Regions from separate parts of the Caballeronia sp. AZ1_KS37 genome, predicted to be linked through region 1. Evidence: riboswitches for the same ligand, from Rfam matches in the RefSeq annotation. Region 1 holds a riboswitch; the other holds the start of a gene.
The links. Region 1 has a riboswitch for cobalamin ahead of NCS00_RS18270 (CbtB domain-containing protein). Riboswitches for the same ligand answer to the same signal wherever they lie in the genome.
Positions count from the first base shown of each region.

Region 1 (14,503 bases):
GGCCGCAGCTCAGATACGCTTCGGCGTCGTTCACCGCGATCATGCCGCGCATCTTCACTTCGATGGTTTCATCGTTGACGACGAAATCCATGTCCATGATGCGGCCCGTGCGGCTCGAAAAATAATTCACCGCCGTGTGATTCTGCAAATCGTCGATGGTTTTCGGCGTGCCGTTGCGTTCCAGATATTGGGGCGCGGCCACCGTCACGCCCTGAAACACGCCGATGCGGCGCGCGACGAGACTCGAATCCTGCAGCGTGCCCACGCGAATCACGCAATCGACGCCTTCCTGAATCAGATCGACCGGCTTGTCGCCGAAGCCCATCATCAGTTCGACTTCCGGATAGCGCGTGTGGAAATCGCATAGCTGCGGCATCACGATGAGCCGCCCGATCGCGCCGGGCATGTCCACGCGCAACTTGCCGTGCGGGCCTTTCCCGTTGTTCGAAAACGAGCCTTCCGCTTCTTCGATGTCCGCGAGGATGCGTACGCAGCGCTCGTAATACGCTGCGCCGTCCGGCGTGAGATTGAGCCTGCGCGTCGTGCGCTGAAGCAGCCGCACGTTCAGATGCGCTTCCAGATTCTGGATGATCGTCGTGACCGAGGCGCGCGGCAGATTGAGCGTGTCCGCTGCGCGGGAAAAGCTGTTGGTGTCGACGACGCGAGTGAAGACCTGCATTGCCTGAAGCCGATCCATGTTCTCTCACCTTCTTTACTTAGCGATGCAACTATTTAAGCGCGCGCTAAAGAATGACGGAAGAACAATCGCGAGGGATAACCACGATTGTTCGGTGCGACCGAATTGTGTTGCCGGATTATAGGCATTTATTAAAAAAGGCGCGGCCTCCAGAATTCGCAGCATCGCAACTTATGCGTGAAGGCCTTGCAGCATGGGCCTCGCACCGAGAATAACCATGGCAACACTGTTGGATCTGGAGTCGAGTCCGCGCTTGTGCATCGAAGATGTGCACATCACGGGACACGCGCAGCCGATCACGCTGCGCAGCTATCGTCCCGCATCGGACGGCACGATCCTGCCCATCGTTCTTTACTTCCACGGCGGCGGATTCATTCGCGGCGGACTCGACGACGCGGATATCGCAGCAGCGACGATCGCGCGCGATACGCCCGCGTGGGTCGTGTCCGTCGGCTATTCGCTCGCGCCGAAGTTTCCGTTTCCCGCCGCGCCCGAAGACGGCTATCGCGCCGCGCAATGGGCCGTCGCGCATGCGCGTTCGCAGCGCGCGGACCCGCAGCGCATCGGCGTCGTGGGCCATGACGCGGGCGGCAATCTCGCGACCTGCGTCGCGGCCATCGCGCGCGATCGCGGCGATATTCGCATGTCCGCGCAAGCGCTGCTCGCGCCGTTGCTCGACCCGAGCATGACGCGCCTCGCCGACGAACGCAAAGTGCTGTGCCCCGATTTCGAAGCATGCGAATGCGCGCAGTGGTATCGCGCGTATCTGCCGAATCCGTCGCAACGTCTGCATCCGTACGCCGCGCCGCTCGAATCGCGACGTCTGGGCGGATTGCCGCCCGCGATGATCGCGAGCGCCGAGCACGATCTGCTGCATATCGAGGCCGAGAAATACGCGGGCGAATTGATCGCAGCGGGTGTGCCGACCGAAGTCACGCGTCATTGCAAGACCTCGCATCAGGCGCTCGCCGCGCATCCCGAAGCGCTCGCGGATGTCGTCGCGTTCTTCAGGAAGCGCCTCGCACGCGCGAAGTAAGCGCGAAAGATAACCGCAAGATTCGGCACGCCAGCCACGCATCACACAACAACAATCTCAACGCTAACCGGAGCCTTCACCATGTCATTCACTCGCAAACGCATCTACGCCGCGCTAGGCGCGGTGCTGATCGTCGCCGGCGCGGGCGGTTATACCGCCTTGCGCGGCCACGGCGATTCGGCGATCAACGAAGCCAAAGCCGCCGCGCACAGCCCGACTGCAACGGAAGTGGACGTCGCAGCGGTCGTGTCGAAGACCATCACCGACTGGCAAAGCTATTCGGGCAGGCTCGAAGCGGTCGATCACGTCGACATTCGTCCGCTCGTTCCCGGCACGATCGTCGCGGTGCATTTCAAGGACGGCCAGCTCGTGAAGAAGGGCGATGCGCTCTTTACGATCGATCCGCGTCCTTACGAAGCCGAAGTGGACCGCGCTCAGGCGCAGCTCGCGGCGGCGCAGGCGCGCAATGGTTATACGTCGACGGATGCAGCGCGCGCCGAACGCCTGCTCGCCGACAACGCGATCGCCAAGCGCGACTACGACGAGAAACAGAACGCTGCGCGCGAGGCCGTCGCCAACCTGAAGGCCGCGCAGGCTGCGCTCGAAGCCGCGAAGATCAATCTCGCGTACACGCATATCGTCGCGCCGGTGTCGGGCCGCGTGTCGCGCGCGGAACTTACTGTGGGCAACATCGTGTCGACGGGGGCGAATGCGCCTTTGCTCACGACGCTTGTTTCCGTATCGCCGATCTACGCATCCTTCGATGTCGATGAACAAACGTATCTGCGCTATCTCGGCCGCGATGCGGGCAGCACGGTGCCGGTGTCGCTCGGTCTCGCGAACGAAGATGGCTATTCGCGCGAAGGCGTCGTCGATTCCGTCGATAACCGGCTCGATACGACGTCCGGCACCATCCGCGTGCGTGCCCGCTTCAACAATCCCGACGGCACGCTCGTGCCCGGGCTCTATGCACGCGTGAAGGTCGGCGGCGGCTCGCCGCATCCGGCCGTGCTCGTGGAAGACGAAGCGATCGGCACCGATCAGGACAAGAAGTACGTGATGGTCGTCGACAAGGACAACCGCGTGCAGTATCGCGAAGTCACGCTGGGTCAGACGCATGAAGGCCTGCGCGTGATCTCGAAGGGTTTGCAGCCGGGCGAGCGCATCGTCGTCAACGGCCTGCAGCGCGTGCGTCCCAACGATGTGATCAAGGCCAACAACGTCGCGATGAATGACGACGACAAAGCGCCCGCCGTGAAGACGGCATCCGCACAGTGATGCGCGTCATCCGCAACAGACAGAACTCGTCATGAACATATCCAAATTTTTCATCGATCGCCCGATCTTTGCGGGCGTGCTATCGGTGGTCGTGCTGCTGGCGGGCGTCATCGCGATGTTCAAGCTGCCGATCTCCGAATATCCGGAAGTCGTGCCGCCTTCGGTCGTCGTGCATGCGCAGTATCCCGGCGCAAACCCGAAGGTGATCGCGGAGACCGTGGCCTCGCCGCTCGAAGAGCAGATCAACGGCGTCGAGGACATGCTCTACATGCAGTCGCAAGCGAACAGCGACGGCAATCTCACGACGACCGTAACGTTCAAGCTCGGCACCGATCCGGACAAGAACACGCAGCTCGTGCAGAACCGCGTGAACCAGGCATTGCCGCGTCTGCCGCAGGACGTGCAGCGTCTCGGCGTGACGACGATCAAATCGTCGCCGACGCTGACGATGGTCGTTCACCTCAATTCGCCCAACGGCCGTTACGACATGACGTATCTGCGCAATTACGCGCTGATCAACGTGAAGGACCGGCTCGAACGCATCGCGGGCGTGGGCGAAGTGCAGCTGTGGGGCTCGGGCGATTACTCGATGCGCGTGTGGCTCGATCCGCAAAAGGTCGCGCAGCGCGGCATGACCGCGACCGATGTCGTCAACGCGATCCGCGAGCAGAACGTGCAGGTCGCGGCGGGCGTGATCGGCGGATCGCCGACGCTGCCGAACGTGCCGCTGCAACTGAACGTGAATGCGCGCGGCCGCTTGCAGAACGAGTCGGAGTTTCGCGACATCGTGCTGAAGACGTCGCCCGATGGCGCGGTCACGCATCTCTCCGATGTCGCGCGCGTCGAGCTGGCTGCATCGGAATATGGTCTGCGTTCGTTGCTCGACAACAAGTCGGCAGTTGCAATCGCAATCAATCAGCAACCGGGCGCGAACTCGCTGCAGATTTCCGACGAAGTCCGCAAGACGATGAAGGAACTGAAGGCGGACATGCCCGCGGGTCTCGAATACGAGATCGTCTATGACCCGACACAGTTCGTGCGCTCCAGTATCGAAGCCGTGATTCATACGCTCGCTGAAGCGATCGCGCTGGTGGTGCTCGTCGTGATCGTGTTCCTGCAAACGTGGCGCGCGTCGATCATCCCGCTGCTCGCGGTGCCGGTGTCGATCGTCGGCACATTCTCGCTGCTGCTTGCATTCGGATTCTCGATCAACGCGTTGTCATTGTTCGGGATGGTGCTTGCGATCGGTATCGTCGTCGACGATGCGATCGTGGTCGTCGAGAACGTCGAGCGCAACATCGAAGCGGGGTTATCGGCGAGAGAAGCGACGTATCAGGCGATGCGCGAAGTGAGCGGGCCGATCATCGCGATTGCATTGACGCTCGTTGCCGTGTTCGTGCCGCTCGCGTTCATGTCGGGTCTCACGGGCCAGTTCTACAAGCAGTTCGCGATGACCATCGCCATCTCGACGGTGATCTCGGCCTTCAACTCGCTGACGCTGTCGCCGGCGCTCGCCGCGCTGCTGCTGAAAGGCCACGACGAGCCGAAGGACTGGCTCACGCGAGGCATGGACCGCGTGTTCGGCGGCTTCTTCCGCGGCTTCAACAAGGTCTTTCATCGCGGTTCGGATGCGTACGGCAAGGGCGTGAAGAGCGTCATCAACCGCAAGGCATTGATGATGGTCGTGTATGCCGTGCTGCTCGGCGGCGCGGTGCTGATGGGCAAGATCGTGCCGGGCGGCTTCGTGCCCGCGCAGGACAAGGAGTACCTCATCAGCTTCGCGCAGTTGCCGAACGGCGCATCGCTCGATCGCACGGAAGGCGTGATCCGTCAGATGTCGGATATCGCGCTGAAGCAGCCGGGCGTGGAAAGCGCGGTGGAATTTCCGGGCTTGTCGGTGAATGGTTTCACGAACTCGTCGAGCGCGGGCATCGTGTTCGTCACGCTGAAGCCCTTCAAGGAGCGCGTGCATGACAAGGCGCTGTCCGCAGGCGCGATTGCCGGCGCGCTGAATCAGAAGTACGCGGGCATCAAGGGCTCGTTCATCGCCGTGTTCCCGCCGCCGCCGGTGCTCGGTCTCGGCACGCTCGGCGGCTTCAAGATGCAGCTCGAGGATCGCGGCGCGCTCGGCTATGCGGCACTCGCCGATGCGACCCAGGCGTTCATCAAGCGCGCATCGCAAACGCCCGAGCTTGGACCGACGTTCTCGAGCTATCAGATCAACGTGCCGCAGTTGAACGTCGATCTGGATCGCGTGAAGGCGAAGCAGCTGGGCGTCTCGGTGACGGACGTCTTCGACACGATGCAGGTGTATCTCGGCTCGCTCTACGTGAACGACTTCAATCGCTTCGGACGCGTGTATCAGGTGCGCGTGCAGGCGGATGCGCCGTTCCGCGCGAATCCGGAAGACATCGGCTTGCTGAAGACGCGTAACGCGAATGGCGACATGGTGCCCTTGTCGTCGCTCGTGAAGGTGACGCCGACGTATGGTCCGGAGATGGTCGTGCGCTACAACGGCTATACCGCCGCCGATATCAACGGCGGTCCTGCGCCCGGCTATTCATCGGGCCAGGCGCAGGCGGCGGCGGAACGCATCGCGGCCGAAGTGCTGCCGCGCGGGATCAAGTTCGAATGGACCGATCTCACGTATCAGCAGATCCTCGCGGGCAACGCTGCGCTGTGGGTCTTCCCGATCAGCGTGCTGCTCGTGTTCCTCGTGCTCGCCGCGTTGTATGAAAGCCTGACGCTGCCGCTCGCGGTCATTCTGATCGTGCCGATGAGTATTTTGTCCGCGCTGGTCGGCGTATGGCTCACCGATGGCGACAACAACATCTTCACGCAGATCGGTTTGATGGTGCTCGTGGGCTTGTCGGCGAAGAACGCGATTCTGATCGTCGAGTTCGCACGCGAACTGGAGATGCAAGGACGCACGATCGTGCAGGCCGCGATAGAAGCGAGCCGCCTGCGTTTGCGCCCGATTCTGATGACGTCCATCGCGTTCATCATGGGTGTGGTGCCGCTCGTGCTGTCGACGGGCGCGGGTTCGGAAATGCGTCATGCAATGGGCGTGGCGGTGTTCTTCGGCATGTTGGGCGTGACGCTCTTCGGCCTGATGCTGACGCCGGTGTTCTACGTGATCCTGCGCAAGCTCTCGCGCACCGAGCACGTAACGGACAAGCACGGCACGCATCCGCAGATGCGCGGTATTGGTGCTTCGGTCGAAGCGCAGTGAGGGGAATGATGAATAAGCTGCATGTTTTATCGAGTCTGATGGCGTCGTTGTTGCTGGTCGCGGGCTGCTCGCTCGCGCCGACCTACGAGAAGCCCGACGTCAATGCGCCGTCCGCCTACAAGGAAACGCCGCAAAAGACGCTCGATGCATCGGAAGCGGGTACGTGGAAGACCGCGCAGCCGTCCGAAGAGATGATGCGCGGCGAATGGTGGACGATCTTCGACGACGCCACGCTCAACGATCTGGAAAAGCAGGCGCAGGACGCGAACCAGAACCTGAAGGCGGCGGCCGCGCGCGTGAAGGAAGCGCGCGCGATCAACCAGACGGCGCGGGCGGGCTTGTTCCCGACGCTCGATGCGGGCTTCGGCCCGACGCGCGAGAAGTTCTCGCCGGCATCGCAGTTCCTGCCCGCCGATGGCAACGTGCCTGCGCAAACGCTGTGGCGCGCGCAGGCGAGCGTGTCGTATGAAGTCGATCTGTTCGGCCGCGTGTCGAACTCGGTGCAAGCCGCGAACGCGGACACGCAGCAAAGCGAGGCGTTGTTCCGTTCGGTGCAGTTGGCATTGCAGGCTGACGTCGCGCAGAACTACTTCAATCTGCGCGAGCTCGATGCGGAAAGCGATGTCTTCACGCGCACCGTGCAGCTACGCGAGGAAGCGTTGAAGCTCGTGCAACGCCGCTACACCGAAGGCGATATCAGCGAACTCGACGTGGCCCGCGCGAAGTCCGAGCTCGCGACAGCGCGTTCGGATGCGATGACGGTGCAACGTCTGCGCGCGGCATCGGAACATAGTCTCGCGGTATTGCTCGGCAAGTCGCCCGCCGAATTCACGATGGCCGCGAATCCGCTCAAGCCGGTAACGGTGCGCGTGCCGCCCGGTTTGCCTTCGGCGCTGCTCGAGCGCCGTCCCGATGTCGCGGCGGCGGAACGCGCGATGGCTGCGGCCAATGCGCGTATCGGCGTGGCGAAGGCGGCGTTCTTCCCGTCGCTCACGTTGACGGGCTCGGGCGGCTTCGAATCCGCGACGCTCGGCGATCTCTTCAAGTGGTCGAGCCGCACGTTCCTGCTCGGGCCGTTCGCGGGTACGGCGCTGAATATCCCGATCTTCGATGGCGGCCGTCGCAAGGGCAATCTCGCGAATGCGCGCGCGATATATGAAGAGGATTCGGCGAACTATCGTCAGCAGGTGCTCGTTGCGTTCCGCGAGGTCGAGGACAATCTGTCGGATCTGCGCATCCTCGAAGATCAGACCGCGACGCAGGACGATGCAGTGAAGGCGTCGGTGCGTGCCGCGCAGTTGTCGCGCACGCAGTACACCGAAGGCGCGGTGAATTACCTCGACGTGATCGATGCGGAGCGCACCGTATTGCAGACGCAGCGCGCCTCGGTGCAGTTGCGGGGCACGCAGGCGGTATCGACGGTGAATTTGATCCGCGCACTGGGCGGCGGCTGGGGCGATGCGAAGCCCACGCCGGTGCCCGAGCCGAGTCTCGCGCAGAAGTAGCATGAAGATGGCCCTGCATCGCGCAGGGCCATTTTTTTCTCGGGGCGCGCATCGATGACAGCTCGATTGTTCGCCTCCCGGAACATATGTCTTCACCTGCGGGGCGTTTATCCGCACGGCTCGAATCCATAGAATTTCAATCATGGGATAGGGAGCCGATGATGAAAGACTTGATCGCAAAACAACTGTATCAGCCGGCGGTGGTGTTGCCACTGCTACTGTTGACGCGCCTGATGGTCACGCTCGACTTCAATCTCGCGCAAGTCATGTTCGTAATGGTATTGAGAGGTTCGCAGCACGCATATCAGTTCGCGCTGCGTCATGCGGTTTCGCGTCAGCGCAATGGCGCGAGCGTGAAGCATCTGCCCTGCAACAACTGCTGCTGACGCGCGCCGCGCTATCGACCTCAATACACTTCGGGAACGTACATCTCATCCGGCACGGGCTGGCGCAAATAATCGGGATTGAACACGCGGTCGGGCAGTTCGATCGGCGGATGCTCGACATCGTGATACGGCACCTGACTCAGCAAGTGATGAATGCAGTTCAGGCGCGCACGTTTCTTGTCGACGGCATGCACGACCCACCACGGCGCTTCGGGAATGTGCGTGCGCTGAAGCATCACTTCCTTGGCCGCCGTGTAGGCCTCCCATCGGCGGCGGCTCTCCAGGTCCATCGGGCTCAGTTTCCACTGCTTCAAAGGATCTTCGATACGCGCCTGGAAGCGCACTTCCTGTTCGTCGTCGGTGATCGAGAACCAGTACTTCACGATCTGAATGCCGCTTCGCACGAGCATCTTCTCGAACTCGGGAACCGAGCGGAAGAATTCCTCATACTCTTCGTCCGTGCAGAAGTTCATCACGCGCTCGACGCCCGCGCGGTTATACCAGCTTCGATCGAAGAGCACGATCTCGCCCGCCGCCGGCAAATGCGACACGTAGCGCTGGAAATACCATTGCGTGCGCTCGCGATTGTTCGGCGCGGGCAGGGCGGCCACGCGGCACACGCGCGGATTCAGCCGTTGCGTGATGCGCTTGATCGCGCCGCCTTTGCCCGCCGCATCGCGTCCCTCGAACAGCACCACGAGTCGATGCCCCTCGTGCACGACCCAGTCCTGCAGCTTCACGAGTTCGCCTTGCAAGCGAAACAGCTCGCGAAAATAGGTCTTGCGTAACTGACGCTCTTCATCGGAGAAAGTCGATTCGCCGTCCAGGAAGCGATCGTCGATCTCCATCTCGAACTCTTCGTCGTAGCTGTCGATGATGTCGGCGTGGAAACGGCGCTGCTTTTCCGTCGTGTTCATGAGGGGCTCCGTGGCGTTCTTGGGCTGCCGCCGTCGCGATGACGGTCGCGGCGCGGGACGGCCGATTGTGACGACATTCGATGGCAGTCACATGACAGCGGCTGATTCGTTCATTCTAGCGAGCGATTCGCTGCTTTATGACGCGGCGTCGCGCGCCGTTAGAATGTTCCGGCACTTCGATGGCATTTTGAAGTTCGATTTCATCTTCCCCATATCAAGCGAGCGAACGCGATGACCGGAACGATCCATAGTTTCGACGAAGCTCAAACCGCGCGCCTCGTGCCGTATGACCGGCTCGTCGACACCCTCGCCGCGACGATGCTCGATTACGCGGCGGGACGCATCGTGAGTCCAGAGCGCATGGTGGTGCCGATCGAAGGCGGCGTGATGTTGTCGATGCCCGCGAGCGCCGCCGATCTCGCGATGCACAAGCTCGTGAACGTTTGCGCGGGCAACGGCGCGCTCGGCCTGCCGACGATCCACGGTCAGGTGACCGCCTACGATGCCATGACGGGCGTGCCGCAATTCATGCTCGATGGCCCGACGGTGACGGGCCGGCGCACGGCGGCGGTATCGATGCTCGCGATCCGCGCGCTTCACGATGCCGCGCCGCGCGAGGTGCTCGTCATCGGTACGGGCAAGCAGGCTGCGTATCACGTCGAGGCGCTCGCCGCTATTTATCCCGATGCGCGCATCGTCGTGCAAGGCTCGCGTCCCGGGCGCGCGCGCGAGTTCTGTGCGGCGCATGCATCGCTTTCGAAGCAGCTTGCCGCGCTCGACGAGACTACGATTCCCGATTCGATCGATGTCGTCATCGCCGCGACCACGAGCAAGACGCCGGTCTATACGTTGCCCGCGCGCGCGGGCCGCCTCGTGATCGGCGTGGGCGCATTCACCGCCGATGCCGCCGAGATCGCCGCCGCGACCGTGCATGCAAGCGCGCTTTACGTCGACGACCCTGCGGGCGCGCGTCACGAAGCAGGCGATTTCATTCTCGCGAGCGTCGAATGGAACGATGTGCACGCATTGGCGCTCGCGCTCGCGGCGCCGTCCAAAGCCGTTGATGCATTGCAACCGGTGATGTTCAAATCGGTCGGCTGCGCGGCTTGGGATCTTGCGGCATGTCGCGTCGCGCGTGCGGTTTTGTCGGAGGAAAGCGTCGCGGCGCGCTAGGCCGTGCAAGGGGAACGCCAGCTTGGAACGGTACTTGCTGTAAGTCTCTTTAATGACAGAGACGCCATAAGCGTCACATGACAAACGGCGCCAAGGTGCGCCACAGCAATCGAGCCAGCGAACTAACCCATGAAAAGTCGATACGACAGCAAGTGGCACCCGTGGATTCCGGCGCGCGACGACGGACGTGAGGGCGCGGGTGGCGCGGCGGACGGGGAACGCCAGACGACTCCGCATGCGAGCGCGGCGCCGCCTGCGGCTTATTTCATCTCGGTTCTTGAGCTTGCGACGGGCGAGAAACTCGGCAATGACGAGCGTCTGCGCGCCGTCGCGATGCTGGAATCGCAATTCGGTGCGGGGCGTCCGCGCACGCTGAAGGAAGCGGTGCGAATCTGCGCGGCGGCGATCGATTCATCGACGCTGCAGCGCATGGCGCGCGGCGCAAAGGCCTAGAACACGTCTGAAAAGACAGCTTCGGCGAAGCGCGTTTTTTCACACGTGTGTAAAACGCGCGTGCTCGCCGAAAAGTGCGCGAACGTTCGGTTGCGCCTTGACCGCTCTATTTGACGGTCTGAATGACTTCGAAGCCCTCGAATTCCGGATGACCGAGATAAAGCTGGCGCGTCTCGCCGCCGGCATTGCGATGCGCGGCGCGAAACGCGTCCGAACGCGTCCAGTCTTCGAAGGCTGCCTGATTCGCCCATATCGTATGGCTCGAATACAGAACGTGATCGTCTTTCACCGGCCCTTTGAGCAGATGAAACTCGACGAACCCGGGCACATCCTTCAGATGCGTATCGCGGCTCGTCCACAGACGTTCGAAGTCGGCTTCGGCGCCGGGCACGATCTTGAAGCGGTTCATGGCGATATACATGTCGATGCGGTTCCTTCGAAGTAGTGACTCGATTGAGCGGATAAGAACGATCAGTCGCGCCCGAGTTCGACGATGGTCGTGAAGCCGCCGAAGAACATGCGTTGAGGATCGAACGGCGTCTCGCCGGATTCCATCATCGTTTTGAGGCGCGGGTCTTCCATCACTTTGGCGTTGACGCTATCGCGCTGCTCGCGCGATTCGTAGACGATATACGAGAACGCGACGGTCTCGCCTTCCTTCATCTGCACGCTCTGTGGAAACGATGTGAGCTTGCCGGGCTTCACGTCATCGGCGATGGTTTCCACGAACTTCAGTGCGCCGTGTTCCAGCCAGATCTTGCCGGCGGCTTCGGCCATGCGGCGATAAGCGTCGACCTTGTCGATCGGTACGGGTACGACGAATCCATCCACGTAATGCGCCATCTGAGTCTCCTGGTTGAGTCGAACGCGCACCGCGCACGCGATGCGCTGTCTGCTTTGAGCTATTCGTATGCAGCGAAGTTCAGGGCGGTCCACGTATCGGCGGGCGACGCGCGTTCCAGCACCGTGGACGAGAGCGGCGCGAAGTTCATCCCATAGATCGATGCGAGCGGCAGGCGAAGCGCATGCGCGAGCGCCACTTTCACGACGATCGCATGCGTGACGACGATGCAGCGCCCCGCGTCGAGCCGGTCGATCGAAGCGAAGCCCTCGGCGACGCGCGCGGCGAGCATGGCGACGCTTTCGCCGCCGTGCGAACGCGCATCGGGATCCGCGAGCCATGCAGCGACATGTTCCGGTTCGCGCTCGCCCGTTTCGCGTATCGAATGCCCGCGCCAGCGGCCATAGTCGATGTCGTCGAACGCGGGAACGATCTCGAATGCATCCGCGATCCACGCCGCCGTTTCACGCGCGACGCGCGCGGGACTCGCAATCACGCGCGTGTCGGGCAAGGCGTGCAATGACGCGAGCTGCGCGCGCGCATTGCGCTCGGGAGGTTCGTCGCCGGTGGGAAAGTGCCCGGTTTTCATCGCGCGCGTGGCGGCGTGACAGAGAAGAATGAGTTCCAAGGCAGGTGGCGGTCGAATCGGAATCGTTTTACTTTGCAGCGGATCATCATAGAATGGCAAGCTTGCAGTGCGAGGAAGCCGGTGCAAACCCGGCACGGTCGCGCCACTGTGTGCGGTACGTCAACGCGAAAGCGCGGCGCCGCGAGTCAGACCCCGCTGCATGCTCTTCGTCAATCGGGACGCGCTTTTCCCTGGAGAACCACCATGAATGCTTCCAACGCGCCGGTCTTTTCCGCTCCGGTTTCCCCGTCACTCGATGCACCCGTGCCCATTCCGGTGCGTGAAGTGTTGCCGTGGGCCGTCTTCATCGGCCTCATTCTGCTGATCGCAATCTATTTCGTCGGCGCCGAACAGGGCGCGACGTCGATTTTCTCGGGCACGTACGTCCACGAATTCGTGCATGACGGCCGGCATTTGCTCGGCTTTCCGTGCCACTGAGGAAGCATCATGATTCGCACTTTGCTGATACGCGGCATGATCGCGGGACTGGTCGCGGGCCTGATCGGCTTCGGCTTCGCGCGTGCGTTCGGTGAACCGTCGGTGGCACGCGCCATCGCGTTCGAGGAACAGCACGAGCATGAACACGAACATGAGCACGGTCATGCCGATGCGGCTGCCACGCAAGCGCATTCGCACGATCACGGCGACGAAGCGCTCGTGTCTCGCGATACGCAAGCGGGCCTCGGCCTTCTGACCGGCGTCGCCGTGTTCGGCACCGCGCTCGGCGGTCTCTTCTCGCTCGTGTTCGCGTTTGCTTATGGACGGCTCGGCGCGTTGCGCGCGCGCGGCACGTCGGCATTGCTCGCGCTGTTCGGCTTCGTGAGCGTCGCCATCGTGCCGTTCCTCAAGTACCCGCCCAATCCGCCCGCTGTCGGCAATGCCGAGACCATCGGGCCGCGCACGGCGCTTTTCTTCGGCATGGTGGCGATTTCCATCGCGGCTGCCGTCTTCGCCGTGCGCTTGCAGCGGCGCATGGTGGCGCGGCATGGCGGGTGGAACGCGACGCTCATCGCGGCGGCTGCGTATATCGTCGTGATCGTGGCGGCGCAGGTCGCGCTGCCGTCCGTCGATGAAGTGCCCGCGGATTTCTCCGCTTCGCTGCTGTGGAATTTCCGCGTGGCCGCTATCGGCATGCAGGCGCTGTTATGGACGACGCTCGGTCTCGTGTTCGGTGCGCTCGCAGCGCGTGAACTCGAGCGGCCGGCGGTGAGAAGAATGGCTGCGGCGTAAGCGGTTCGGCGTCGCTCATGAAGCCCGCGCTTCGTCAGGAACGCGGGCTTTTCGTTTGCTCTTTCGCCGCACGACGCTTGAGCAATTCATCGAACAGATCGAGCTTCGCGGCATCGTCCATCGATCTGAAGGTCTTGATTTCCTCGCGGCTTCGGAAGCAGCCGAGGCACAGGCCCGTTTCCTGATCGAGCTTGCAGACATCGGTGCATGGCGAGCCGATGGGTTCCTGCGCTTTCGCGCGTTCGATGGTGAAAGCGAGATCGTCTTGCGTCGTTGTCATAGTGATTCGCCGCGAAAGAGCGCAGCGGCCGCGGCCGGATTCGACGGCCAGTAAGCGTGCATGTAAGTGGCCGACACCGAACCATGCCGATAGAGCGCTTCGCCTTCGGTGCCGGTCGTGGCATGAGCGGCCTTGAGTGCCGGCTGCATTGGCGTGTCGAGCGTCGAGTAGTGGAATGTGTGACCGGTCATCGCGCCATGCGTCGTGTCGATGCGCTGCATCGCGAGGCGCGACAGCTTGCGTTGCATCGCCGCGTCGCCGGGAAGGATGCCGAGCATCGCATGCCGCGTGCCTTCGATGTCGGTCAGCGTGTCGAGCAGATACAGCATGCCGCCGCATTCCGCGACCACGGGCTTCGCTCGCTCGACGTGCGCAACGACCGATGCACGCGCGCGTTCGTTCGAAGCGAGCGCCGCGGCATGCAGCTCGGGATAGCCGCCGGGAAGATAGAGCGCGTCGGCATCGTGCGGCGCGGGTTCGTCGGCGAGCGGAGAAAACGTGCTGATGCGCGCGCCCATGGCGATGAGCACATCGACATTCGCCGGATACACGAACGAGAACGCCGCATCGCGAGCGATGGCGATATGCGCGCCGTCGAGCAGACGCGGCGGCGCGGGCAGCGTCGCATCGTCGAAATGAACGGGCGGCGGAAGATCGGCGAGCGTCGTTTGCGCGATTGCATCGGCGGCGCGGTCGAGCCGTGCGTCGAGGCCCGCGATTTCATCGGGCTGCGTGAGACCGAGATGACGCTCGGGCAAGGCGATATCGTCCGCATTCGACAGATGGCCGCAATAACGCAAGTCGACGGGGATAGTCTCCGACAACATCTGCGCATGACGCGCCGATG
Region 1 is NZ_JALQDP010000030.1:432,758-447,260, reverse strand. It holds gene NCS00_RS18330 (LysR family transcriptional regulator) at 1-697, opposite strand, end outside; gene NCS00_RS18325 (alpha/beta hydrolase) at 915-1,733, shown strand; gene NCS00_RS18320 (efflux RND transporter periplasmic adaptor subunit) at 1,815-3,011, shown strand; gene NCS00_RS18315 (efflux RND transporter permease subunit) at 3,043-6,243, shown strand; gene NCS00_RS18310 (efflux transporter outer membrane subunit) at 6,249-7,748, shown strand; gene NCS00_RS18305 (hypothetical protein) at 7,910-8,134, shown strand; gene ppk2 (polyphosphate kinase 2) at 8,155-9,051, opposite strand; gene lhpI (bifunctional Delta(1)-pyrroline-2-carboxylate/Delta(1)-piperideine-2-carboxylate reductase) at 9,283-10,224, shown strand; gene NCS00_RS18290 (hypothetical protein) at 10,354-10,677, shown strand; gene hmuQ (heme-degrading protein HmuQ) at 10,784-11,098, opposite strand; gene NCS00_RS18280 (DUF1428 domain-containing protein) at 11,149-11,520, opposite strand; gene NCS00_RS18275 (histidine phosphatase family protein) at 11,580-12,146, opposite strand; cobalamin riboswitch at 12,195-12,321, shown strand; gene NCS00_RS18270 (CbtB domain-containing protein) at 12,351-12,584, shown strand; gene NCS00_RS18265 (CbtA family protein) at 12,594-13,376, shown strand; gene NCS00_RS18260 (DUF1289 domain-containing protein) at 13,411-13,656, opposite strand; gene NCS00_RS18255 (cobyrinic acid a,c-diamide synthase CobB) at 13,653-14,503, opposite strand, start outside.

Region 2 (14,503 bases), on a different contig from region 1:
CGCGAGCACGCTGACCGTCGCGGGCGATTACACCGGCAACAACGGCCGTATGGCGCTCTCCACGGTGCTCGCGGGCGACCGATCGGCGACCGACAGACTTGTCGTACACGGCGGCACGGCGGGGCAGACGCGCGTCGCAATCGCAAATGCGGGCGGCGCGGGCGCGCAAACGGCGAACGGCATCGAGATCGTCCAGGTGGACGGGCAATCGAACGGCGTGTTCACGCTTGACGGCCGCGTGGTCGCGGGTCCGTACGAATACAGTCTGCGGCAAGGCGGCCTGGCGACGCCGGACGATGGCGACTGGTATCTGCGTTCGGCGCCGACGCCGCGCCCGGAGCCGGGCGCTTACCTCGGCAATCAGCGCTCCGCCGAAACGATGTTCACGATGACACTGCACGATCGCGCAGGCTTCGCCGATTCCTACGCCGCGCTACCGCCGGACGCCGATAACGCGACGGCCTGGGCGCGCACGAGAGGCGCGCATACCGACAGCGACGCGGCCAGCGGGCGTATCGGCGAATCGACGGACACCGCGCTCGTGCAGGCGGGCATCGACCTGCTGCATCGGGTGTCGGACGGGCATCGCTGGCAGGCGGGCGTGATGGCGGGCTACGGCTCGTCCACCACCGATGCGACCGCGCAGAACAGTTCCGCGACCGCGCGCGGCAACGTCAACGGGGCGAGCGCGGGCGTCTACGCGACGTGGCGCGGCAATGCCTGGTCAGCCGATGGCCCGTACGTCGACACCTGGCTGCAGTACGCCCATTTCGACAACACCGTGAAGGGCGCGGATTTGCCGGGCGAGAATTATTCGAGCAGCGTGTGGGCGGGATCGCTCGAAGGCGGCTGGGCCTTTGCGCTCGGGCAGACATCGACGGGACCGGTGCTCGTCGAGCCGCAGCTTCAGTTGATCTACACGAACTATCACGCCGGCGATCACGTCGAGCACAACGGAACGGTGATTCACAGCGACGATGGCGGCGGATTCACGACGCGCGTCGGCGTGCGGATCTTTCACGCGCCAGGCTCGGCGGCGTCGCCCGGATGGCTGCCGTTCGCGGAAATCAACTGGTGGCACGACACGCAGCTTTCCTCGGTTTCGTTCAACGACGTGCGCGTGTCGCAGGACGGCCCGAGAAATCGCATGGAGTTCAAGCTCGGCGCGCAAGGCCAGATCGCGAAACAGTGGCGCGTGTGGGGCAATCTCGGCTATCAGCAAGGCGACGGCGGTTATCGGAGCTACGAAGGGCTGCTCGGCGCGCGCTACATCTGGTGACGCGCGCGCCGGTCGCGCGTCAACCCGTCACCGCGCCCTTGTTCGCCGGCCCCGCGAGCGCCGCGAATTTCGCCAGCACGCCGCGCGTGTACTTCGGCGCGGGCTGCTTCCACGCGGCGCGGCGGCGCGCGAGTTCGGCGTCATCCACGTTCAGTTGCAGAAGCAGCTTGTGCGCGTCGATGGTGATCGAATCGCCTTCCTGCACGAGCGCGATGGTGCCGCCCGCGAACGCTTCCGGCGCGACGTGGCCGACCACCATGCCCCAGGTGCCGCCCGAGAAACGCCCGTCGGTGATGAAGCCGACGGATTCGCCCAGCCCCTTGCCGATGATCGCCGATGTCGGCGCGAGCATCTCCGGCATGCCCGGACCGCCGACCGGCCCCAGATAGCGCAGCACGAGAATGTCGCCAGCTTTGATCTTGTCGCTGAGAATGGCGTCCATCGCGCTTTGCTCGTCGTCGAACACGCGCGCAGGACCCGTGATGACCGGATTCTTCAGGCCCGTGATCTTCGCGACCGCGCCGTCTTCCGCGAGATTCCCGCGCAGGATCGCGAGATGCCCTTCCTTGTAAAGCGCCTGCTCGATCGGGAAGATGACCTTTTGATCCGCGCGCGGCTTGCTCGGCACGTCCTTCAGTTCTTCGGCCATCGTGCGGCCGGTGATCGTGATGCAGTCGCCGTGCAAGAGACCCGCGTCGAGCAGGATCTTCAGCACTTGCGGAATGCCGCCGGCTTTGTGCAAGTCCGTCGCGACATATTGACCGGAAGGCTTCAGATCGCAGATGACCGGCACTTTCTTGCGCATGCGCTCGAAGTCGTCGATGCTCCATTCCACGTCCGCCGCGTGCGCGATGGCGAGATAGTGCAGCACGGCGTTCGTCGAGCCGCCCGTCGCCATGATGAGCGCCACCGCGTTCTCGATCGACTTCTTCGTGATGATGTCGCGCGGCTTCAGATCCCTCTTCACCGCTTCGACGAGTACGCGCGCCGATTCGGCCGCGGAATCGACCTTTTCCTGATCCGGATTCGCCATCGTCGACGAATACATCAGCGACATGCCGAGCGCCTCGAACGACGAGCTCATCGTGTTCGCCGTGTACATGCCGCCGCACGAGCCGGTCGACGGGCACGCGTTCTTCTCGACGCCCTTGAAATCCTCCTCCGACATGCGCCCCGCGGTGAACTCGCCGACCGCCTCGAAAGACGACACGATCGTCAGATCCTTGCCCTTCCAGTTGCCGGGGCGAATCGTGCCGCCATACACATAGATCGACGGCACGTTCATGCGCGCCATGCCGATCATGCCGCCCGGCATGTTCTTGTCGCAGCCGCCGATCACGACGACGCCGTCCATCCACTGGCCTTGCACGGCGGTCTCGACGCAGTCCGCGATTACCTCGCGCGACACGAGCGAGTACTTCATGCCTTCGGTGCCCATCGACATGCCGTCGGAGATCGTCGGCGTGCCGAAAATCTGCGGATTCGCATCGGATTTCCTGATCGATTCGACGGCGGCGTCCGCGAGGCGCTGCAAGCCCGCGTTGCACGGCGTGATCGTCGAGTGGCCATTGGCGACGCCGATCATCGGCTTGTCGAAGTCCTCCTCCTTGTAGCCGAGGGCGTAATACATCGAGCGATTGGGCGAGCGCGCGACGCCCTGAGTGATGTGCTTCGAGCGGCGATTGAAGGCCATGGTGTGCTCCTGAGGGGATGTTCTTGATTTGATGCAGCAAGAATGCAACCGCGCTATGTGTCTGTCCAATATATTATTCAGGGCTTACTAGGTCGCAAAACATATCAATGGAACTACGACTCCTGCGTTATTTCGTGACGGTCGCCGAAGAGATGCACTTCGGCCGTGCCGCCGCGCGCCTCGCGATGACGCAGCCGCCGCTCTCGCAGGCGATCCGCGCGCTGGAAGAATCGCTCGGGGTCGCGCTTTTCGTGCGCACGAAACGGACCGTGGAGCTGACGCCCGTCGGCAAGGATCTGTTGCCGGAAGTGCGCCGCCTGCTCGCATCCGCCGATGCGCTGCGTCCGCTCGCGCAATCGCTCGCGCGCGGCGAGGCGGGCGTGCTGTCGCTCGCGTTCGTCTCCACCGCCGATTACGGGCTTCTGCCGGCGCTGCTGCGCGATTTCGGTGCGCGTCATCCCGGCGTGCGTCTGCAACTGACCGAAGCGACGAGCGACGTGCAGATCGACGAACTCGTCGCCGGGCGCGTCGATGCGGGCCTCGTCATTCCGCCGCTGCCGCCGCGTTACGCGTCGTCGCTCGAGTATGTGCCGATCGCGCGCGAGCCGCTGATGATCGCGATGTCCGAGAAGCAGGCGCAAGAGCTGAACTCGGGCGAAGACGAACCCGTCGACCTGCACGATCTCGCCGCCGCGCCGCTCGTCGTCTTTCCGAGGCGTCTCGCGCCCGGCTTGCACGACATCATCATGGGCTGCTATGGCGCGGCCGGGCTCACGCCGCGTATCGGCCAGGAGGCGATCCAGATGCAGACCATCGTGAGCCTCGTGTCCGCCGGCATGGGCGTCGCGCTCGTGCCGCAATCGCTGCGTCATCTAAGGCGCACGGGCGTCGTGTATCGTCCGCTGCTCGATCCCGGTCCTTTCGTGGAAACGGGGCTGGTATGGCGGATCGCGGAAGTGAGTCCGGTGCTCGCCGGGTTCATCGAAATCGTCCGTTCGAGGGCCGAAAGCGCCGGTTCTGTATGATTCGCCCCTGTAGCCCGCTTAAAGATTCCCACATCAGAATGCTCATACATCCCAATTTCGATCCCATCGCGATTCATCTCGGACCGCTCGCCGTGCGCTGGTACGGCCTCATGTACCTGGTGGCGTTCGTGTCGGCCATCGTCATCGGCCGGTTGCGGCTGCGGCTGCCTTATGTCGCCGCGCAAGGCTGGACCGTGAAGGACATCGACGACATGCTGTTCTACGGCGTGCTCGGCACGATTCTGGGCGGGCGCATTGGCTACGTGCTGTTTTACAAGGCCAGTTATTACGCCGCGCATCCGCTCGATATCTTCAAGGTATGGGAAGGCGGGATGTCGTTTCACGGCGGCTTTCTCGGCGTGACGCTCGCGATGGTGCTGTTCGCGTATCACCGCAAGCGCACGTGGCTGCAGGTGACGGATTTCGTCGCGCCGATGGTGCCGCTCGGTCTCGCGGCGGGGCGACTCGGCAATTTCATCAACGGCGAGCTGTGGGGCCGCGTGACGGACCCGAACGCGCCGTGGGCGATGCTCTTCCAGAACTCGACGAACGACGACGCCGTGTGGCTCTCGAAGAATCCGCAGCTCGACGCGCAGTATCACCTCACGGAAATTTTTCAGCGTTACCACATGCTGCCGCGTCATCCGTCGCAGTTGTACGAAATCGCGCTGGAAGGGCTCGTGTTGTTCATCGTGATCTGGACGTTCTCGCGCAAGCAGCGTCCGGTCGGCGCGATTTCGGCGCTGTTCCTGATCGGTTATGGACTCGCGCGCTTCACCGTGGAATTCGCGCGTGAGCCGGACGATTATCTCGGCTTGCTCGCGCTCAATCTCTCGATGGGCCAATGGCTTTCGCTGCCGATGATCGTCGCCGGCGTGGTAATGATGGTGTGGGCCTACAAGCGCAATCTGCGCCTGCCGCCCGAATCCGCAAAGGCTTGAGGAAAGAGCGGGGCGGTCGAACGCCGCCCCGCGTGAACAGCGGGAGCGACGTTTAGCGTCCCATTTGTACGGAGCCGGAAACGTCGACTGTCACCGTGGTCGTGCCGGCTTCCATCGCGATCGGGGCCATCTTCGCATCGGCGCTCATCGCGCGCGATTGCATCATCATGACGGGACGCGGCTGCGCGCCGCTCCGTCCGACATTCACTTCCCGAATCGTGAAATTGCTGTAGCCGAAGCCTTGCGCGGCGCTTTGCGCCTGCTTGCGGAACGAATCGATGGCTTGCGAGACGAGCTTTTGCTCGGCCGCGCGCTGCGCTTCGGGCGACAGCGAGAACGCGACGCTACCCACTTGCATCGACGAACTCATCTTGCCCGCGAGCTTCGATGCCGCCGCGAAGTCATGCGATTCGAGCACGACTTCCGTGCGCCCGCGCCACGCGGAAATCTTGCCGTCGCGATCCGTCGACGGATAGACGGTGAACGAGCCGCTCTTCGCGGTCACGCCGTCGACACCTTTGGCTTCGCGTAACGCGGCCTCGGCGCGCTGATTGAGCGTGCTGGTGAGCGACGACGGATCGGCCGCTTCCTGTTCGTAGAAGAGCGTGATGTTGACGACATCCTGCGGCACTTGCGCGCTCGCTTGTGCGGAGAGCGAGAGCACGCCCGAGGGCTGTGGCTGCGTCATCACCGTCTGCGCAGCGGCGGTTTGAGACAACGTTAGCGCGGCACCGGACATCGCGAGCAGGGCGAAGGCGGCGGCGGTTTTCTTATTGAGCATCGAAGGACTCCGTGACATCGCGTACGTGCGACGGGATTTAGTCGCAGTCGTGAAGTCGTAAGTTCCTTGTTAGACGAGGTGCTCGGTAATAAATCGCCATTGCGCTTCGGTCACGGGCGTGATCGAGAGCCGGTTGCCGCGCGCGAGCACTTGCATGTCGGCAAGCTCTGGATGTTCGCGCAACGCGGCGAGCGATATGAGCGGCGTCTTCTTCACGAACTTCACGTCGACGAGCATCCAGCGCGGCGTTTCCTGCGTCGATTTCGGATCGTAGTAATCGCTCTTCGGATCGAATTGCGTGGGATCCGGATATGCCGTCGAGCACACTTTCGCGATGCCCGCGATGCCCGGCTCCGGGCAGCTCGAATGATAGAAGAGCACGCCGTCGCCGATCTGCATCTGATCGCGCATGAAGTTGCGCGCCTGATAGTTGCGTACGCCCGTCCACGGCAAGGTTTTTTTCGGCGCGTGCGCGAGATGATCGATGCTCGCTTCGTCCGGTTCGGACTTCATCAGCCAGTAGCGCATGGTCGTGTGCATGAATCGAAGAGCGAACGGCAGGGACAAACGAAAACGGCATCGGAAAAACCGATGCCGTTTCTTGAATGAGGTCCCCGCCACAGCCGCTAGGCCGGCATCCTGAACCTGGGTTCAAGATTGGTCGCGGTAAGCAACACTTCGGGTACATCGGACTAGCGACGCGCGCGCCCGTGCTGCAAGGTTCCGCAACCGTGCCAATGTAGCATTGGTTCAAGGAATATATGACCTTGGCGTACCAGGCAGGGAAACGTCACTCTACACCAATCGTTTGCCTTCTGCAGCCTCTTCACGCTACTTCGGCGGTTTCTTTTTTCGATTGACATTGCGCGCTGATTGACTCGACGCGCATCTGCCTTATTGCGCTTCGTGTTGCGCAATGACCGCGCCCAATTGCTCGTTCATCGAGTGCATCGTGCGGCGGATTTCTTCGGCGGGGAAGGCCTCGCCGTGACGCACGCTGTCCTGCAGCTTAAGCAATTCCGACGCCAGCGAAAGCGCCGCCATCACCGCGATGCGATCCGTGCCGCGCACGCTGCTTGCATTGCGCACTTTGTTCATTTCGGCGTCGACGCGCGCGACGGCTTCACGCAATGCGCCTTCGGTTTCCGGCGAGCACGCGAGACGATACGGCTGCCCGAGAATGGATACTTCGATCTGCGTGGTCGTCATGCCTTCTCTCCCTGATGATGCTCGCCGTGCAATTCCGTTTCATGTGCTTCCTGGGAATCGGCTTCGAGGAGATCGAGTTGATTGTCGGACTCGGCATGTTGCGCGGACTTGCCGCGCGGCAGCTTTTCGAGAATCGCGTTCAGGCGGATTTGCGCGTCGTCGATTTTCGCGGACAGCGAATCGCGTTCGGACTGCAGCGTATCGCGCTCTTCGCGCACTTGCGCGAGCTCGGCCTGCACGTTCGCATAGTCGGCGCGCAGCTGTTCGAGTTGTTCCTGCAGCGCTTGATGCGCCTGCTTGTGGCGCTCGCTGATCTGGATCAGCCGGCCGATGTTTCCTGACAGTGATTCGAGTTCGTTGAGCATGTGCTGCGTCCTCTAAAGACCTCGCATTTTAGCGCGGTTCAACGGAGCTTCCGATAAATGTCTCGTTTCGAGACGTAACAACACGCGATCTAGCGCTTAATCCTTCGAATCAAGCGCATGTCGCGATGCATTCGTGTGCAGAAAACGCGAGCGCCCCGCAACGCTCGTGATGACAGGCCGGCCGCTTCTCTTTCGCTTCTCGTTCGATTCGTCATGCGCCGCGCCAGTCTGGCCGCGCGGTTTTCTTGACGGCCCCGAACCGCGCTCCTACACTTGCCGCACTTTTGGTGCTCGCATCCGCGGATCTCGTGGATGCAGTCAAACGGGAAACAGGGAGCGAAGTCGCCGCAATCGACGACGAGCCAACCTGTGCTGCCCCCGCAACGGTAAGCGACCGCAACGCAAGTTGCAAGTCGTCTCATGCGCGTTTTTGCCGCGCGAGCGTGTCGAAATTCGTCGCACGCGCGCGACTGCAAGAAACGTGTCGATGCCACTGCGCGCCATGCGCGGGAAGGCGAGACGATTGATCGCCAGCCCGGATACCGGCCGGAGTCCGACGCATCGGCGCGCATGGCGCGGTGCGTTCGTCGCGCATCGTCCTCGCGGGGAGCGGGGTCGCGCTCACGCGAAACGGAACACTTCACACATGGTATTGCCACTGGCCGCGCTCAGAAGCGGTCTCTCCCGTCATGGCGCGCTCGTTGCGGCCATCGGCGCCTTGCCGTTCGCCGGCGCTGCACAGGCGGCCCAGACGGAAGACAGCACGCAAACGCTTGCGCCCGTCGTCGTCACATCGACGCGCGCGCCGCAGCCGCTTGCCGAATCGATTCCGCAGACATCGCTTTTTGACGAGCAGGACATCGCCGATGCAAACGCAAGCGACGCGCTCGGACTCGTCGCGCTCGCGCCCGGCGTGCAGATCACGCGCAACGGCGGACCGGGCTCGAACTCGGGGCTTTTCATACGCGGTGCGGCGTCGTCGCAATCGCTCGTGCTGATCGACGGCGTGCGCGTCGAATCGGCGTCGCTCGGCGCGGCACAGCTATCGCAATTGATGCTCGACCAGATCGGGCGCGTCGAGGTCGTGAACGGCAACGTGTCGGCGCTCTATGGATCGAATGCGATTGGCGGCGTCGTGCAGATCTTCACGAAGGAAGGCGAGGCGCATCCGCCGCGCTTCAACTTCGAGGCCGAGTACGGCAGCTATCACACGCAGCGGCAATCGGCGGGCGTGAGCGGCGCGCTCGACAAGGACGGCCGCACGACCTTCAGCGTGAACGTCTCGCGCGAGAAAACCGACGGCTTCTCGTCGATCGATCCGGGAATCGCGCCCGGCGCCAATCCGAACGCGAACGGCTATCTGAACGAGAGCGTCGCGGCGACGCTGCGTCACAAGTTCAGCGACAAGTGGGACGCGGGCGTGCGCTTCCTGCAATCGAACGGCATCAACAGTTTCGACGATGCCTATGGCCAGCCGACGGATATCAACGAAACGCACGATCGCGTGCGCTCGGCGTCGGTGTTTGCGAACGGCCGCGTCACGGATAACTGGACGGCGCACTTCACGATCGCGCAGGGACAGGACCGCGCGAACATCGAGCAGAACGGCGTCTATACGAGCCGTTTCGATTCGGAGAACCGGCAATATACGTGGCAGAACGACGTGCGGATCAGCGACGCGCACAAGCTGCTCTTCGGCTACGAGCATCTCGATCAGACGCTCGATTCCCATCAGTTCAGCGCGCCCGACCGTCATGTGAATTCGATGTTCGCGGGTTACGTGGGGCACGTCGGCGCGAACGAGTTGCAGGCGAATCTGCGCCGCGATCAGTATTCCGATTTCGGCGGCGCGAACAGCTACTATCTGGGCTACGCGTATAACTTCGACGCGCACTGGAAGGCGAGCGCGAGCTATTCGGCCTCGTTTCGCGCGCCGAGCTTCGACGATCTCTACTATCCGCTGAGCGGCAATCCGTCGATTCAGCCGGAGCGGAGTCATTCGGTCGAGGCGGCGTTGCAGTACGCATCGAATGCGCTCGGCGTGGTGCGCGTGACGCTTTTTCAGACGCGCTATTCGAATTTGATCGATTACGTGTCCGACGGCGGCTTCTACTATGTCGCGCAGAACGTCGGGCGCGCGAAGGTGCAGGGCATCGAGGGATCGTGGGCGGGGCACGTCGGCGCAACGGATGTGCGCGCGGGCGTCACGTTCCAGAATCCCGTCGACGAAACGAATCACGAGGATTTGACGCGGCGCGCGCGGCATTTCGCGACGCTGACGGCGCATCGCACGATCGGGCCGTGGCGCGTCGGTGGCGAATGGATCGTGAGCGGTCAACGCAGCGATTACGATTCGACGCTCGCGGGCTACGGCATCGTGAATCTGTCGGCGCGCTACGACATCTCGAAGTCGTGGTACGTCACGGCGCGCATCGACAACCTGTTCGACAAGGACTATGAACTTGCGTACTCGTACAACACGCCACGACGCGGCGCGTACATCACGTTGGGCTGGCATCCGTCGTGAGCCGCGTGGCTGAACGTCCGCGCGCGATGAACGCGAGCCGCGCCACCGCGATCTGGATCGCGCTCGGCGCAGCGACGCTCGTCGTGCTGGTCGCGTCGCTCGCGATGGGCAGCGTCGCATTGCCCGTATCGCGCGCGATCGGCGCGCTCTTTCACGCGCACTCGGCGACGCCCGATATCGCCGATGACATCGTGCTGACCTTGCGTCTGCCGCGCGCGCTCGCGGGCTTCGCGTCGGGCGCATTGCTCGCGTTCGCCGGCGCGCTGCTGCAAGTGCTGTTGCGCAATCCGCTGGCGGAACCGTACGTGCTCGGCGTATCCGGCGGCGCGGCAACCTTCGCGCTTGCCGCGATGCTCGGGTCGCTGCCGTGGTGGGGCGTCGATATCGCGGCTTGCGCGGGCGCGTTCGCATCGATCGTTCTGGTCCTCGGACTCGCGCGCAAGGACTTGTGGCAAAGCGGACAGGACGCATCGCCGAGGCTCTTGCTGACGGGTGTCGTGATCGCATCGGGATGGGGCGCGCTCATCACGCTGATCCTGAGCGTCGCGCCCGAGAACCGTTTGCGCGGCATGATCTTCTGGCTGACGGGCGATCTCAACGGCGCGGCGGCGCCATGGCCCGCGCTGATCGCGCTCGCCGTCGTGCTCGCGGTCATCGTTCCCGTCGCACCGCAACTGAACGTGCTCTTGCGCGGCGATACGACCGCGCGCGCGCTCGGCGTGCCGGTCGAGCGCTTGCGTCTGCGCGTGTATCTCGTCGCATCGATCGCGGCGGCGGCCGCCGTGACGACGGCGGGCACCATCGGCTTCGTCGGGCTCGTCGTGCCGCATCTGTTGCGCCTCGCGTTCGGCAACGATCAGCGCATGCTCGTGCCCGCCGCCGCGCTCGCGGGCGGACTCGCGGTGATGGCCGCCGATCTCGTCGCGCGCACGGTGATCGCGCCCGCGCAATTGCCGGTCGGCGTCGTCACGGCATTGATCGGCGTCCCGATGTTCCTGTGGATGCTGCTGCGGAGGCCGCGATGATTTTGCGGCTCGACGCCATCGTGCTTCGCGCGGATAAGCGCACGCTCATCGACGGGCTCACGCAGTCGATCGAAGCGGGCGAAATGTGGTGCATCGCCGGGCCGAACGGCGCGGGCAAGACGACGCTCATCAACGTGCTCGCCGGGATTGCGAAAGCCGCATCGGGCAGCGTGTCGCTCGACGGCCGCGCGCTCGCGTCATGGCGCGCGACGGAACTCGCGCGCGCACGCGCTTTGATGCCGCAAGCCGCGCACGACGCCTTCAGCGCGAGCGTGCTCGATACCGTGCTGCTCAACCGCTTTCCGCATCTCACCGGCTGGGGCTGGGAGAGCGACGAGGATCGCGCCGCCGCGCACGCCGCGCTCGAAACGTTGGGTCTCGCATCGTTCGCGTCGCGCGACGTGCTGACGCTTTCCGGCGGCGAACGCCAGCGTGTCGCGCTCGCCGCCGTGCTGTGCCAGAACGCGCCGCTGCTGTTGCTCGACGAACCGCTTTCGCATCTCGACCTGCATCATCAGATCGATTGCCTGCACGCGTTGCGCGACGCGGCGCGCGCGCACAAGCGCACCGTAATCTTCTCGTGCCACGATCTGAATCTCGCGCGCCGTTTCGCGACACACGCGCTTCTGCTCGACGGCAACGGCGGCGCTCATGCGGGACTCGTCGCCGACGTGCTCACGGCCGAACGCGCGAGCGCCGCATTCGGCTATCCGCTCGCGTTGATTCGCGATGGCGAGCACGAAGCGCTCGTGCCTTCCATCCCTCGCTCATGAAAGGAATTCCGATGTCCACGAATAACGGCATCCCGATGCCCCGCGCGCTCGACCGCGCCATCGAAGGCGAACTGCGCCGCATCATCGACACGAAGACGAAGCCGCCCGGCAGTCTCGGGCGGCTCGAAGACATCGCGCTGCAAATGGGCCTGATTCAACGCACGGCGAAGCCGCGCATCGAGCGTCCCGCGATGATCGTCTTCGCGGGCGATCACGGCATCGCGAAAGAGGGCGTGAGCTCGTATCCGCAGGAAGTGACCGCGCAGATGGTCGCGAATTTTCTGGCGGGCGGCGCTGCGATCAACGCGCTGTCGCGCTCGGTCGGCATGACGCTCGAAGTCGTCGATGCGGGCGTCGCGACGCCGATTCCCATCGATCATGGATACGAGCGTCTGTCGCTCGGGCTCGGCACGCGCAACTTCGCGCACGAACGCGCGATGTCGCGCGAGACCGCGCTCGAAGGCATCGCGCGGGGCGCGGCGCGCGTGCGGCATCACGCGTCGCTCGGCACGAACGTGATCGGCTTCGGCGAAATGGGCATCGCGAATACGTCGGCGGCGGCATGTTTGATGAGCCGTCTGTGCGTTCTTTCGATCGACGAGTGCGTCGGGCGCGGCACCGGTCTCGACGAGCGAGGACTCGCGCACAAGCGCGAGGTGCTGTCTAAAGCGCTCGCGCTGCATCGCGATGAAGGCGATGCGATCGACACGCTCGCGACCTTCGGCGGCTTCGAAATCGCGATGATGACGGGCGCGTATCTCGCCGCCGCGTGCGCGGGCATGACGATACTCGTCGATGGTTTCATCGCGACTTCCGCGTTGCTGGTTGCATCGAAGATCGCGCCTGACGTGCTCGACTATTGCGTGTTCGCACATGCATCGAACGAGACGGGGCATCGCCGGATGCTCGCGCATTTCGGTGCCGCGCCGCTGCTGCAACTCGAGTTGCGTCTGGGCGAAGGCACGGGCGCGGCGCTCGCGTTGCCGATCCTGCGCGCGGCCGTCGCGTTCGTCGACGAAATGGCGAGCTTCGAGTCGGCGGGCGTCTCGAATAAAGCCGACTGAGATGCGCCCGCTCGACGAACTGCGCTATTTCTTCACCGCGCTCGGCTATTTCACGCGCGTGCCGGTGCCGCGCTGGGTCGGCTTCGAGCGCGACTATCTGAACGCGGCGGCGCGCTATTTTCCGCTCGTCGGCGCGATGGTCGGCGGCGTCGCGGCGCTGGTGTATCTCGCGGCGTTGCGCGTGTTTCCGGCGGGCATCGCGGTGCTGCTTTCGATGGCCGCGACGCTCGTCTTGACCGGCGCGTTTCACGAAGACGGACTCGCCGATTGCGTCGATGCCTTCGGCGGCGCATACACGCGCGAGGACGCGTTACGCATCATGCACGACTCGCGCATCGGCGCGTTCGGCGCGATTGCGTTGATGATCGCGCTCGCGCTGAAATGGCAGACGCTCGCCGCATTGCCGCCGCAACGCGTCGCGTGGACGATGATCGCCGCGCACGCCGCGAGCCGCGCGTTCGCAATCAGCTATCTCGTCACGCTCGATTACGTGCGCGCCGAAGGCAAGGCGAAGCCGGTCGCGCAGCGCATGAGCGTGTCGTCGTTCGCGCTGGCGCTCGCGTTCGGCCTGCTGTGGCTCTTCGTGACCGACTGGAAGCTCGCGTGCGTGACGATCGTCGCGCTGATGGTTCTGCGCTTGTTCATCGGACGGTACTTCGTCCGGCGCATCGGCGGTTACACGGGCGATTGCCTCGGTTTCGCGCAGCAAGTGTTCGAGATCGCGATCTATCTCATAGGGCTCGCATGGATCTCGTCCTGATCCGGCATCCGGAAGTCGCCGTCGATGCGGGCGTTTGCTACGGGCAAACCGATGTGCCTTTGCAGCGCGATGCGCGCGAATCGGCGAGCGCGTTGACGGCGCGCATGAAGGCGCTGAACGTGCCCCCATGCGTCGATGGATGGCACGCGAGTCCGCTCGTGCGTTGCGCTTCGATCGCGCGTGCGCTGGGCGGCGACGTTCATCCCGACGCACGTCTGGCCGAGATGCACTTCGGCGCGTGGGAAGGACGCGCGTGGGACGCGATCGATCGCGCGCTGATCGATGCATGGGCCGACGATATCGCCCATGCGCGTCCGCACGGCGGCGAGAGTCTCGCGCAGTTCGCGCATCGCGTGATCGCGTGGTTCGATGCGACGTGTGTCGATGAACGGGCCGTGCATGTCGTCGCGCATGCGGGCGTCGTGCGCGTGCTTGCTGCGCATCTGCTCGGCGTCGCGCGTGAATCGGCGTTGCAATGGCCGCTCGATTTCGGCGGGATCGCGTGGTTCAGGCGCGTGCGCGGGCAGTGGCTGCTTGTGCGGTGGAACGCCTGACTACTTCGTCCTCCGCTCGCGCGCGATTTCCAAATCGCGGCACAGCTCATCCGCGCCCAGCGCAAGCCGCGGCGTCGGCCGATTGATCAGATCGCCGTCGATGCCGAAGAGATTGCCGCGCGCCACCGCCGTCATCGATGTCCAGCGCCGCCATCTTTCGAGCGCGGGCAACGGGCGATCGGGCTTCGTCGCGCCGGGTGTCGCCGTGACGATCGCTTCCGGATTCGCCGCGAGCACGGCTTCGGTCGATATCGTCGGCACGCGCGGTTTCTCAGCTGCGAACACGTTCGCGCCGCCGCACAAGCCGATCACTTCGTCGAAAACGTTGTCGCGATTGAGCGTCATCAACGGATCGTCCCACACCTGATAGAACACGCTCACGCGCGGCCGTTCCGCGTAACGCGCACGCAATCGCGCAATCTCGCGCGTGAAGGCATCGGACGCGGCGCGTGCCTCATTCTGCGTGCCGAGCAGCGCGCCCAGCTTGCCGATGCTCGCCGCGATATC
Region 2 is NZ_JALQDP010000002.1:84,829-99,331, forward strand. It holds gene NCS00_RS03545 (autotransporter outer membrane beta-barrel domain-containing protein) at 1-1,279, shown strand, start outside; gene ilvD (dihydroxy-acid dehydratase) at 1,299-2,972, opposite strand; gene NCS00_RS03555 (LysR family transcriptional regulator) at 3,080-3,997, shown strand; gene lgt (prolipoprotein diacylglyceryl transferase) at 4,036-4,938, shown strand; gene NCS00_RS03565 (SIMPL domain-containing protein) at 4,991-5,719, opposite strand; gene NCS00_RS03570 (EVE domain-containing protein) at 5,789-6,247, opposite strand; RNA gene ssrS (6S RNA) at 6,327-6,508, opposite strand; gene NCS00_RS03580 (cell division protein ZapA) at 6,614-6,928, opposite strand; gene NCS00_RS03585 (ATPase) at 6,925-7,293, opposite strand; cobalamin riboswitch at 7,561-7,858, shown strand; gene NCS00_RS03590 (TonB-dependent receptor domain-containing protein) at 7,940-9,820, shown strand; gene NCS00_RS03595 (FecCD family ABC transporter permease) at 9,817-10,845, shown strand; gene NCS00_RS03600 (ABC transporter ATP-binding protein) at 10,842-11,618, shown strand; gene cobT (nicotinate-nucleotide--dimethylbenzimidazole phosphoribosyltransferase) at 11,630-12,682, shown strand; gene NCS00_RS03610 (adenosylcobinamide-GDP ribazoletransferase) at 12,684-13,442, shown strand; gene NCS00_RS03615 (histidine phosphatase family protein) at 13,427-13,996, shown strand; gene NCS00_RS03620 (cobalamin-binding protein) at 13,997-14,503, opposite strand, start outside.
Region 2: another riboswitch for cobalamin. It lies ahead of NCS00_RS03590 (TonB-dependent receptor domain-containing protein); the one in region 1 lies ahead of NCS00_RS18270 (CbtB domain-containing protein).